DNA from 3 places in the Enterococcus sp. AMC1252 genome. Region 1 is predicted to be linked to each of the others. Evidence: predicted binding sites of a transcription regulator. Region 1 holds the regulator's gene; each other region holds the start of a gene.
What was found. The regulator CtsR, encoded in region 1, represses protease genes until heat stress. The targets are predictions, from matches to a motif close to TTGGTCAAAAAAGGTCAAANA.

Region 2: clpP (ATP-dependent Clp endopeptidase proteolytic subunit ClpP) is a predicted target of CtsR. The motif match lies at 1,533-1,553, and genes of this name have one in related genera.
Region 3: AC4BB5_RS05970 (ATP-dependent Clp protease proteolytic subunit) is a predicted target of CtsR. The motif match lies at 2,022-2,042, and genes of this name have one in related genera.

The regions. Positions count from the first base shown of each region.
Region 1 is NZ_CM177097.1:3,752,913-3,756,186, reverse strand. It holds rRNA gene AC4BB5_RS17705 (23S ribosomal RNA) at 1-373, shown strand, start outside; rRNA gene rrf (5S ribosomal RNA) at 471-586, shown strand; tRNA gene AC4BB5_RS17695 (tRNA-Val) at 601-673, shown strand; tRNA gene AC4BB5_RS17690 (tRNA-Lys) at 680-752, shown strand; tRNA gene AC4BB5_RS17685 (tRNA-Leu) at 765-846, shown strand; tRNA gene AC4BB5_RS17680 (tRNA-Thr) at 883-955, shown strand; tRNA gene AC4BB5_RS17675 (tRNA-Gly) at 964-1,035, shown strand; tRNA gene AC4BB5_RS17670 (tRNA-Leu) at 1,050-1,135, shown strand; tRNA gene AC4BB5_RS17665 (tRNA-Arg) at 1,146-1,219, shown strand; tRNA gene AC4BB5_RS17660 (tRNA-Pro) at 1,304-1,377, shown strand; gene AC4BB5_RS17655 (CtsR family transcriptional regulator) at 1,543-2,010, shown strand; gene AC4BB5_RS17650 (ATP-dependent Clp protease ATP-binding subunit) at 2,015-3,274, shown strand, end outside.
Region 2 is NZ_CM177097.1:1,162,685-1,165,958, forward strand. It holds gene AC4BB5_RS05375 (hypothetical protein) at 15-209, shown strand; gene AC4BB5_RS05380 (DsbA family protein) at 225-746, opposite strand; gene clpP (ATP-dependent Clp endopeptidase proteolytic subunit ClpP) at 855-1,451, opposite strand; gene AC4BB5_RS05390 (hypothetical protein) at 1,713-2,228, shown strand; gene AC4BB5_RS05395 (hypothetical protein) at 2,272-3,009, opposite strand.
Region 3 is NZ_CM177097.1:1,287,461-1,290,734, reverse strand. It holds gene AC4BB5_RS05985 (hypothetical protein) at 1-185, shown strand, start outside; gene AC4BB5_RS05980 (hypothetical protein) at 218-379, shown strand; gene AC4BB5_RS05975 (hypothetical protein) at 781-1,215, opposite strand; gene AC4BB5_RS05970 (ATP-dependent Clp protease proteolytic subunit) at 1,363-1,950, opposite strand; gene AC4BB5_RS05965 (cation-translocating P-type ATPase) at 2,199-3,274, opposite strand, start outside.

The DNA of each region.
Region 1 (3,274 bases):
TGTAGTCGGTCCCAAGGGTTGGGCTGTTCGCCCATTAAAGCGGCACGCGAGCTGGGTTCAGAACGTCGTGAGACAGTTCGGTCCCTATCCGTCGCGGGCGTTGGAAATTTGAGAGGAGCTGTCCTTAGTACGAGAGGACCGGGATGGACTTACCGCTGGTGTACCAGTTGTTCTGCCAAGGGCATTGCTGGGTAGCTATGTAGGGAAGGGATAAACGCTGAAAGCATCTAAGTGTGAAGCCCACCTCAAGATGAGATTTCCCATTTCTTTAAGAAAGTAAGACCCCTCAGAGATGATGAGGTAGATAGGTTGGAAGTGGAAGTGCAGTGATGTACGGAGCGGACCAATACTAATCGGTCGAGGACTTAACCAAAGAAACGAAATAAAAAAGTTTTTCGGACTGTTTGATTACCTTACTTCAATCCAGTTTTGAGTGAATAATCACTCAATTGAATAGCAACAACACCCAGTGTGGTGGCGATAGCGAGAAGGATACACCTGTTCCCATGCCGAACACAGAAGTTAAGCTTCTTAGCGCCGATTGTAGTGAAGGGTTTCCCTTTGTGAGAGTAGGACGTCGCCACGCTAAAGTGTTGTCTTGGAGGTTTAGCTCAGCTGGGAGAGCACCTGCCTTACAAGCAGGGGGTCGGCGGTTCGATCCCGTCAACCTCCATTTTTTGAGCCGTTAGCTCAGTTGGTAGAGCATCTGACTTTTAATCAGAGGGTCGCAGGTTCGAGCCCTGCACGGCTCATAGGAATATTTTGCGGGTGTGGCGGAATTGGCAGACGCACTAGATTTAGGATCTAGCGCCTTACGGCGTGGGGGTTCAAGTCCCTTCACCCGCATTTTTAGTCTCGTTTTCAAAACTAGGCGATGATAACGCCGGCTTAGCTCAGTTGGTAGAGCATCTGATTTGTAATCAGAGGGTCGAGGGTTCAAATCCTTTAGCCGGCATCCAGACTGCGGAAATAGCTCAGTGGTAGAGCACCACCTTGCCAAGGTGGGGGTCGCGGGTTCGAACCCCGTTTTCCGCTTAGCTTGTTCTTTCGCCGGGGTGGCGGAACTGGCAGACGCACAGGACTTAAAATCCTGCGGTGAGTGATCACCGTACCGGTTCGATTCCGGTCCTCGGCATAGAAATGTAGCACCCATAGCTCAACTGGATAGAGTGCTTGACTACGAATCAAGAGGTTAGGGGTTCGACTCCCTTTGGGTGCATAGTTGAAATGGTTGACTGCGATTTAGAAGGTAGTGAGTATTAGTTCCTTTTAAACGTTTAGTCTTTTTTTATTATTATAGCTACGGGAAGTAGCTCAGCTTGGTAGAGCACTTGGTTTGGGACCAAGGGGTCGCAGGTTCGAATCCTGTCTTCCCGATTTAAAGAACAGAGTAGTTTCTCTGTTCTTTTTTTTGCTTAATTTAATAATTAAATGTTATGCGCTATTAATTTTTTCTTATCAAATTAGGCATTCTCCTTTATTAAACGATTGAAGTTATGTATAATTAAGGTCAGTATTAGTCAAGGGAAAAGGATGAGTGTGATGAGTAATCAAAATACTTCGGATTTAATAGAAGCATATTTAAAAAAGATTCTTGAAGAAAGCAGTAAAATTGAGATTCGTAGAGCTGAAATGGCTCATTTATTCAATTGTGTTCCCTCCCAGATTAATTATGTGATTAACACACGTTTTACGATTCAACGAGGCTATTCTGTTGAGAGTAAACGTGGCGGCGGCGGTTATATTAGAATCGCGAAAGTCCAAATTTCTGACAGTGATCAATTATTAAAACAAATAGCTCAGTTTACGGGTAATGGACTTTCAGAAAAAGATGCACTGATTTTTGTACAAAAGTTGTACGAAGAAGAAGTGATTACCAAAAGAGAAGGAAATCTGATGTTATCTGTACTTGGGAAACAAGTTTTAGGTAAAGCAGGATCAAATGAAGATTATTTACGTGCTCAATTGATGCATTCATTTTTAGAACGTTTGAGTTACGAGGAGGAATGATACTATGGACGAATTATTTACAGAAAGTGCCAAGGCAGTGTTGGCTATTGCGCAAGAAGAAGCAAAATATTTTAGGCATCAATCTGTGGGCTCAGAACATTTACTGTTGGCATTAGTTTTAGAGCCAAATGGAATTGCTGGAAAATCATTACGCCAGTTGAATGCAGATAAAAATGATATCCGTGAAGAAATTGAACACTTAACTGGATATGGAACAGTTAAAGGGTATCCTAAGGGAGCTTATTTACCTTATTCTCCTCGTGCAAAACAAATTTTTGCTTACGCAGGCGATGAAGCAAAGCGTTTAGGAGCACCAAATATAGGAACTGAACACATTTTACTAGGTTTATTGAGAGATGAAGATATATTAGCTTCACGTATTTTATTAAATCTAGGTTTAAGTTTATCCAAGATGCGTCAGTTATTAATGAAAAAAATAGGTATTACTGATCCACAAATGAGTGGAAATGTAGGGAGACGCCGGAATAGTCAAGCCCAAAAAGCAGCTCCGAAAGGAACACCGACGTTGGATTCATTAGCTCGTGATTTAACGAAATTAGCGCGGGAAAATGATCTGGACCCTGTAGTTGGACGTTCACAAGAGGTTAGGCGATTGATTCAAATCCTAAGTCGTCGTACAAAGAATAATCCTGTTCTAGTTGGGGAACCTGGTGTTGGTAAAACAGCAATTGCTGAAGGTTTGGCACAAAAAATCGTGAACGGTGAAGTTCCAGAAGATATGTTGGAAAAACGTTTAATGATGCTAGATATGGGTGCTTTAGTTGCCGGTACCAAGTATCGTGGTGAATTTGAAGATCGTCTGAAAAAAGTCATCGATGAAATTTATCAAGATGGCGAAGTGATTTTGTTTATTGATGAGCTGCATACTTTGATCGGCGCTGGTGGTGCAGAAGGTGCAATTGATGCATCAAATATTTTAAAACCAGCACTTGCAAGAGGAGAGCTGCAAACAATCGGAGCAACTACACTGGATGAATACCAAAAATATATCGAAAAAGATTCTGCTTTGGAACGTCGTTTTGCTCGCGTACAAGTTGATGAACCGACACCAGAAGAAGCGGAAGAAATTTTAAAAGGTTTGCGTTCACGGTATGAGGAGCATCATGGTGTAGAAATCACGGATGATGCGCTGCATGCGGCGGTTCAGTTATCTGTTCGTTACATTAATTCTCGTCAGTTACCAGATAAAGCAATCGATTTGATGGATGAATCCTCAGCTAAAGTTCGTTTAGACTTGGCAGAT
Region 2 (3,274 bases), 1.2 Mb from region 1:
GTTTGGTGAAGAGGATGGGCGTAGAAGATAGAGATTTTATTATGAGGCAAATCAAGCAACTTGGAGAAGGTTTAGGAAATTTTCTTGGAAAAGAAGATGTAGACAAGATTTTAAGTTTCAGTGAAGATGCTGAAAAAGAAGTTGAAGATTCTTCATTAGAAAAGAAACAAGCAGATAAAGCTAAAAAAAATGAGGCAAAGCCTAAGTAGCTTTGCCTCATTTTTTTATTTTCCTTCTAAATAGTTGATTAATTCTTCTTTTGTTACTGATTCATCAAAGATATGTTCACCAATCACGATTGTTGGTACAAATTTAATATTAGCCGCTTCTGCTTCTGTAATTACTGCTTGGATAATTGCTGGCTCTTCTTTTTTAGACAATTGTAAATTATCTTCAGCAAACACTGCTACATCTTCTAGAGAAAGATTTCCCCACTGATCTTGAGTAGCATATATTTGTTTTAAGTCAGTCAAGCCTTTTTCGGGTAAATCATAATTGATATGGTGGTGCATAACATTACCACGTTGTAGACTTTCTTTCTCTTTATCAAATAATTTGATGATTCGTTGGACTTTACCATCTTTAACATACTTATTCAACAAGTCAAAAGACTCTTCAAACCATTTTTTACAATAAGGGCAACGCACATTCATAAATTCCACCATTTTTATTGGAGCTGAGTCTTTTCCAATTGCCAAACCATTTTTTGTTGTTACTTTTGTTGCATCAATAATTGAAATATCCATCTTGTTAACATCCTTTCATTTCTTCTAATCCTAAGTGTAGCGCTTTTTGTCGCTAGTTTAAATAAAAATGCCCAAAATTTTCAAAAGAAATTTTGGGCAAGTAGGCTATTATTTGCTTAAAGAACTGCTATTTTCCATCACTTCATCGATCAAACCGTACTCTTTTGCTTGTTGAGCAGTCATGAAGTTATCACGATCTGTATCTCGTTCAATGACTTCAAGTGGTTGACCAGTGCGTTCTGCCAAAATTTTATTTAAGCGGTCACGGGTATCAAGAATATGTTTTGCTGCGATTTCGATCTCTGTTGCTTGACCTTGAGCGCCACCTAATGGCTGATGGATCATGATTTCAGCATTAGGTAAAGCAAAACGTTTGCCTTTTGTACCAGCTGTTAATAAGAAACTTCCCATAGAAGCTGCCATTCCAAGAACGATTGTTTGCACATCTGCTTTTACAAAATTCATTGTGTCAAAAATCGCTAATCCAGCAGAAACACTGCCTCCAGGTGAATTGATGTAAATGTAGATATCTTTCTCAGAATCTTGTGCATCTAAAAATAATAGTTGTGCAATAACTGAGTTAGCTACATTATCATCGATCGGACCACTTAACATGATGATTCTATCTTTTAATAATCGTGAATAAATGTCATACGCTCTTTCTCCACGAGATGATTGTTCAATGACTGTTGGTATTAAATTCATAGTATATTCCTCCTATATAAAAAACTCTTCAAATCATTTTATCACAAAGCATACCTTAATGCTTAAAAAAAGTATACTTTATTGGTCAATAAAGGTCAACTTTAATGCACTGAAAAAAATGTATAATCAGCTTGCTAAATAGAAATGAAACTTATATGAAATTCATTGTTAATCCTTTGTTTTTTTTATCTTATTTTTTTGCGCTTGTGAAAGAGTATGTTATACTGAAAAAATAAGAATGAAAAGAGTGAGGGAATCCGAATGGTTGTTTTTATTGCAGGGATAACTGGCGTTTTGATCGGCGCAGTTATTGTATCGATTGGTGTTGCTTTACGTGTAACATATGATGAACGCAAAGCAGTACGTTATCGAGAACTAGAAAATTTTGTCAAAGAAATAGAAACACTGAATCTTTTGAACAAAAAAATTAATGAAATTCTACAAAAAAGAGATATTTATGTAGATAAATCCGTGAATTTCCTATCTATGGATGATTGTTACATTAGTATTGACGATTTTATTTATTTAGAATCTTTCTCAGCTCAAAATAATTTTTATTTGCCAACTTACTTGATAGAAGAGTTTTTCAAGAAAATCGCTCATAGAAAAGTTATTTTAACACCAGACGAAGTGATTTCAATGGGTGGCAGTACTTATAAAGGCGGGCGTTTGATCTTAGAAAGTTTTTCAGAAGAATTACTTTCTATTATTGAAGATAAAAAAAGACAAATGAAACGTTTGACTCACAAGCCTTTGTATTATTTTCAAAGAAACTAAAAAAACTTCTGAGACTCATAAACAGAGTCTCAGAAGTTTTTTGTTATTTCCATTCAGCTAAACTATTCTTATATAAATCAAATGTTTCTTGTGGAATATCCCCGTTCATTTGAATTAGGAAAAAGCGTGTCTCATTCCCAAATGTATGAGAATAGAGTATGCCTGATTGTTGACCCAATTCGTCATAATAACTTTTTGTCTTAGTTAAATCATCTAATTTTTCAAAAGTCATCACTCTGGCATTTTTGTATTTGTCTGTCATATCAGTGCTATCGGCGTAGAATGGATCTTCTTCAACACCAAAAATATAGGCAGATTTAGCATAAGTTGGTGCTGCACCAAAATCTTGCGGTTTTTTCATTTCTTGTACGTAATGGACAGCCAATCCTTCTGTTTGGAAGCGAGTAATTAATTCTTTTGCTGATAAATTTGTGAACTTATCTTTCAAAGCAGGAACCTCTTCAGTCACGTTCTTTTTGCGACTCGTATACTCTTCAACTTTATTTTTATTGTCGATAGATTCAAAATCATCTTGAGGTAGATTTTTAAGTTGTTTTTCTAATTCGTTGATTTTTTCTAAAGAGACTTCTTTTTTTATGAATTCTTTTGTATCATCTGTATAACTATCGGTTATCTCTTTTTCAATATTAGACAGTTTCAGATCCGCTTTTTCAAAAAGTACTTTTGTATCATTTGAATTCACGTTATTTTCTTTAGCTGTACATCCTCCAAATAATAGAATACTAACCATGGAAATAATAATTGCAGTTGTTTTTTTCATAAATAACTCATCTTCCTTTTCAATTAAATAAAAATAAATCGGTTACAACCCCTACACTTTAGCATATCTCATCCTTGTACACAATGTAAATTACTATGTTTATTGATTATCAAACATTAAGTAAGAAAGGCTTTGCTGTTGTTTTTAGAATTTTCTGAATCTTTTTATCAAATTTTATTGACATTCTCATTTATTAGGTATATAGTTAACAAAAGCTTTTATTTATCACATGCTATTTTAATCTTTATAGATTTTTTAAAAGAGG
Region 3 (3,274 bases), 1.4 Mb from region 1:
ACTACAGCAACAGTGAATTGACTGCGGCGCAAGTTCACCCTTTTTTTAAAGCCTTTGAAGATTTCTATTTTGAATTGAAACAAGTCTTTCTCCTTGAAGAAGATGATAGCATTCTACTTTATAATAAGTTAACAGCTATGAAAGATTCTTTTGAGCAGTTGACGAATGATTTTAATGTTTTATAATAGAGTAGACAACAGGTAAAGAAGGTGCCCAAATGGATCAAAGCGAAGTCGTAGATCGCTTGCGCGAAGAGTTGGAAATTCCATTTTTTAATGGAACAATCGAAGAGCGTGAATACACAGAAGAGGAATACCAAAAGATCAAATCTGATCTTGTTCAGTATTTTGATGATTATGTTCGTAATGTAGAAAATTGATACGGATAATTGTAGTTAGATCTTTAATGACTAAAGCAAAACACTTAAGTTTTGTTTTAGTCTTTTTTCTATGTTTTGAAGTATTTTTTTATCATTTAACAAATAATCCCCTACGTAACGGTTAATTCAAACATATATAAAATAACTCCATTTATTTTAAAATACAAAAAATAAACATATATTAATAAAATGATAAAAAAGGTTAAAAAGTAAAAATAAAAAACCACCGGCTGAAAAGGCCGATGGAAAAGGAGTATTACTCAATAAGAGTAAAATGAAAAATAAAAAGGTTGTTGTTGGTATGAATATATAATACAACACATTTTTTCCTTTGTCTACTAAAAATAACATTAAAATAAAATTAAATCTCGCTTTTTTTTGTCATTTTTCCATTTATTTTTTTATTTTTTCAACAAAAGATTACTCATTCGAGTGATTGCAAATGAAATATCATCTGTTGCTTTATCTTGTTTTTCTTCTGAGTTGTTGAATAAATCAATATCTATGCCTTTTTCAGGGTCTAAAGATAAAATCATTTCGTTACATCCAGCTAAATACTCGATATATGAACGTTCGAATTTTTTGTGGATTCCCATTACGCGTGCTGGTGGACGTAATTGAGAAACTTTTTCCAACATTGTTGTGTATTCTTTCGTTCCCTCTTGGAAAATACGTTGAATTTCTGCGATTCTTTCTGGTGCTAATTCAGTCGCCTTGCCTTCATCGATTGCTTTACGAACTTCTTCGTAATAATCGTTCATTTTTTCTCCGACTTCCTCTGTTTCTTTTACAATATCATTGATGTTTTGAACATAATAGCCTAAATTTGGTTTCACTGTCTTTCCTACTTTCTTTTAGTAATCACTCAATTTTACACTTTTTCATAGGTGAATGACAAGAAGAATTTGTAAAAGAATATTTTTCTGCTAATTTTAAGACAAAAAAAACTACAAACACTTTCTGTTTGCAGTTTTTTTATAGATTTATTTAATTTCATCACTTGTTTTGATAATTTTAGATATCATACCATAGTCTTTGGCTTCATCCGCTGACATCCAGAAATTACGATCCGTATCTTTTGCAATTTTTTCGTATGTTTGACCTGTCGCTTCAGCAATCAAGCGATTCACACGTTCACGCATACGAATGATTTCTTTGGCTTCGATTTGAATCTCGGTACTTTGCCCTTGAACGCCCCCTGCCGGTTGATGGATCATGTAGCGTGTATTTGGTAAGCTGTATCTGTTTTTTGCTTCAGCAGCTAGATAAATCGTAATACCCGCACTTGCTACCCAACCTGTTCCAATCACAATCACTTCTGGTTTTACAAATTTAATCATATCATGGATCGTGTCACCTGCTTCAACGTGTCCACCTTGGCTATTAATAAAAATTTTGATGGGTTCATCTCCCATTGCGGCAAGCAACAATAATTGCGAAGTCACTTCTCGGGCTAAATCTTGATTGATTTCACCGTAAATCAAAATTGTTCGTTCTTCAAAAAGTTTTTTCATAAACGCATTAGGTTGTTGTTTTTCTTCTGCTTCTTCGTTTTCATCTAAATAATTCATATTTGATAACCTCCATATTTTAAAGCTACATATCTATATTAATAATACCGTAATCTGAAAATTTGTCCACTTTTTTGACTTGTTTTGACCTTGAAAAATCCTTTAGTAAAATCAAAGCCTATAAAGCCCCAAAAACTAGTCAGAAGACCCATTCAATGATAGATTTCTTCACTATTTTATATGATAAAAAACTGAAACAACTCTGTTAAGAACGAGCTGTTTCAGTTTTTTGATTATTTAGTATGGTGTTAGCTTTTACCCATTCGGCGTTGAACAAATTTTACGATCTCAACAATTGGAATAATCGCAAATGATGTTCCGGCAACGATTGCCCATTGGTAACCATCTAAAGAAGTTACGCTGAACAAGTCATTAAATCCTGGAATTAGAATCGTTGCTGCTAGTAATAAGAACGACACTAGAATTGCCCAGTTAAATGATTTGTTTCTGAACAAGCCAACTTTAAAGATTGATTGGTAAATAGATTTCACGTTGAATGCGTGGAACAATTGGATCAATCCTAATGTGGCAAAAGCCATTGTCAATGCATCACCGTGTTGTAAGTCATATAAAGCTGTTGCTGATAAGTTAGGCATATTTGCTGCTGTGTGTGCTGGGAATTCGATCGCCATTTTATACACGATCAGAGTCAGCGCACCTTGAGTGATCCCTTGATAGATTACACTACTCAAGACACCACCAGAGAAGAAGTTTGATTTCTTCCCACGAGGCGCATGGCTCATCACATCACGTTCAGCAGGTTCTACACCTAGTGCAATTGCTGGGAAAGTATCAGTTACTAAGTTGATCCACAATAAGTGAACTGGTAATAACGTATCCCAAGCTAACATTGTTGCAATAAAGAGTGTTAATACTTCCCCTAAGTTGGCAGAAAGTAGATATTGAATCGTTTTTTGAATATTTGAGAAAACCTTACGTCCTTCTTCAACGGCTACAATAATTGTCGAGAAGTTATCATCTGCTAAGACCATATCAGAGGCACCTTTTGATACTTCTGTACCTGTGATCCCCATCCCAATACCGATATCAGCTGCTTTCAAGGCAGGCGCATCATTCACACCATCACCTGTCATCGCAACAACTTTACCTTCTTGCTGCCATGCTTTAACGATACGTACTTTATGTTCTGGAGAAACACGAGCATAGACTGAATAGTGTTCAACGACTTTGGCAAATGCTTCGTCAGATAATTCGTTTAGTTCGGCACCTGTAATTACTGCATCGTCATCGCCTTCTTTAATAATACCTAGACGCGCTGCGATTGCTTCTGCTGTATCTCTGTGGTCACCTGTGATCATGATTG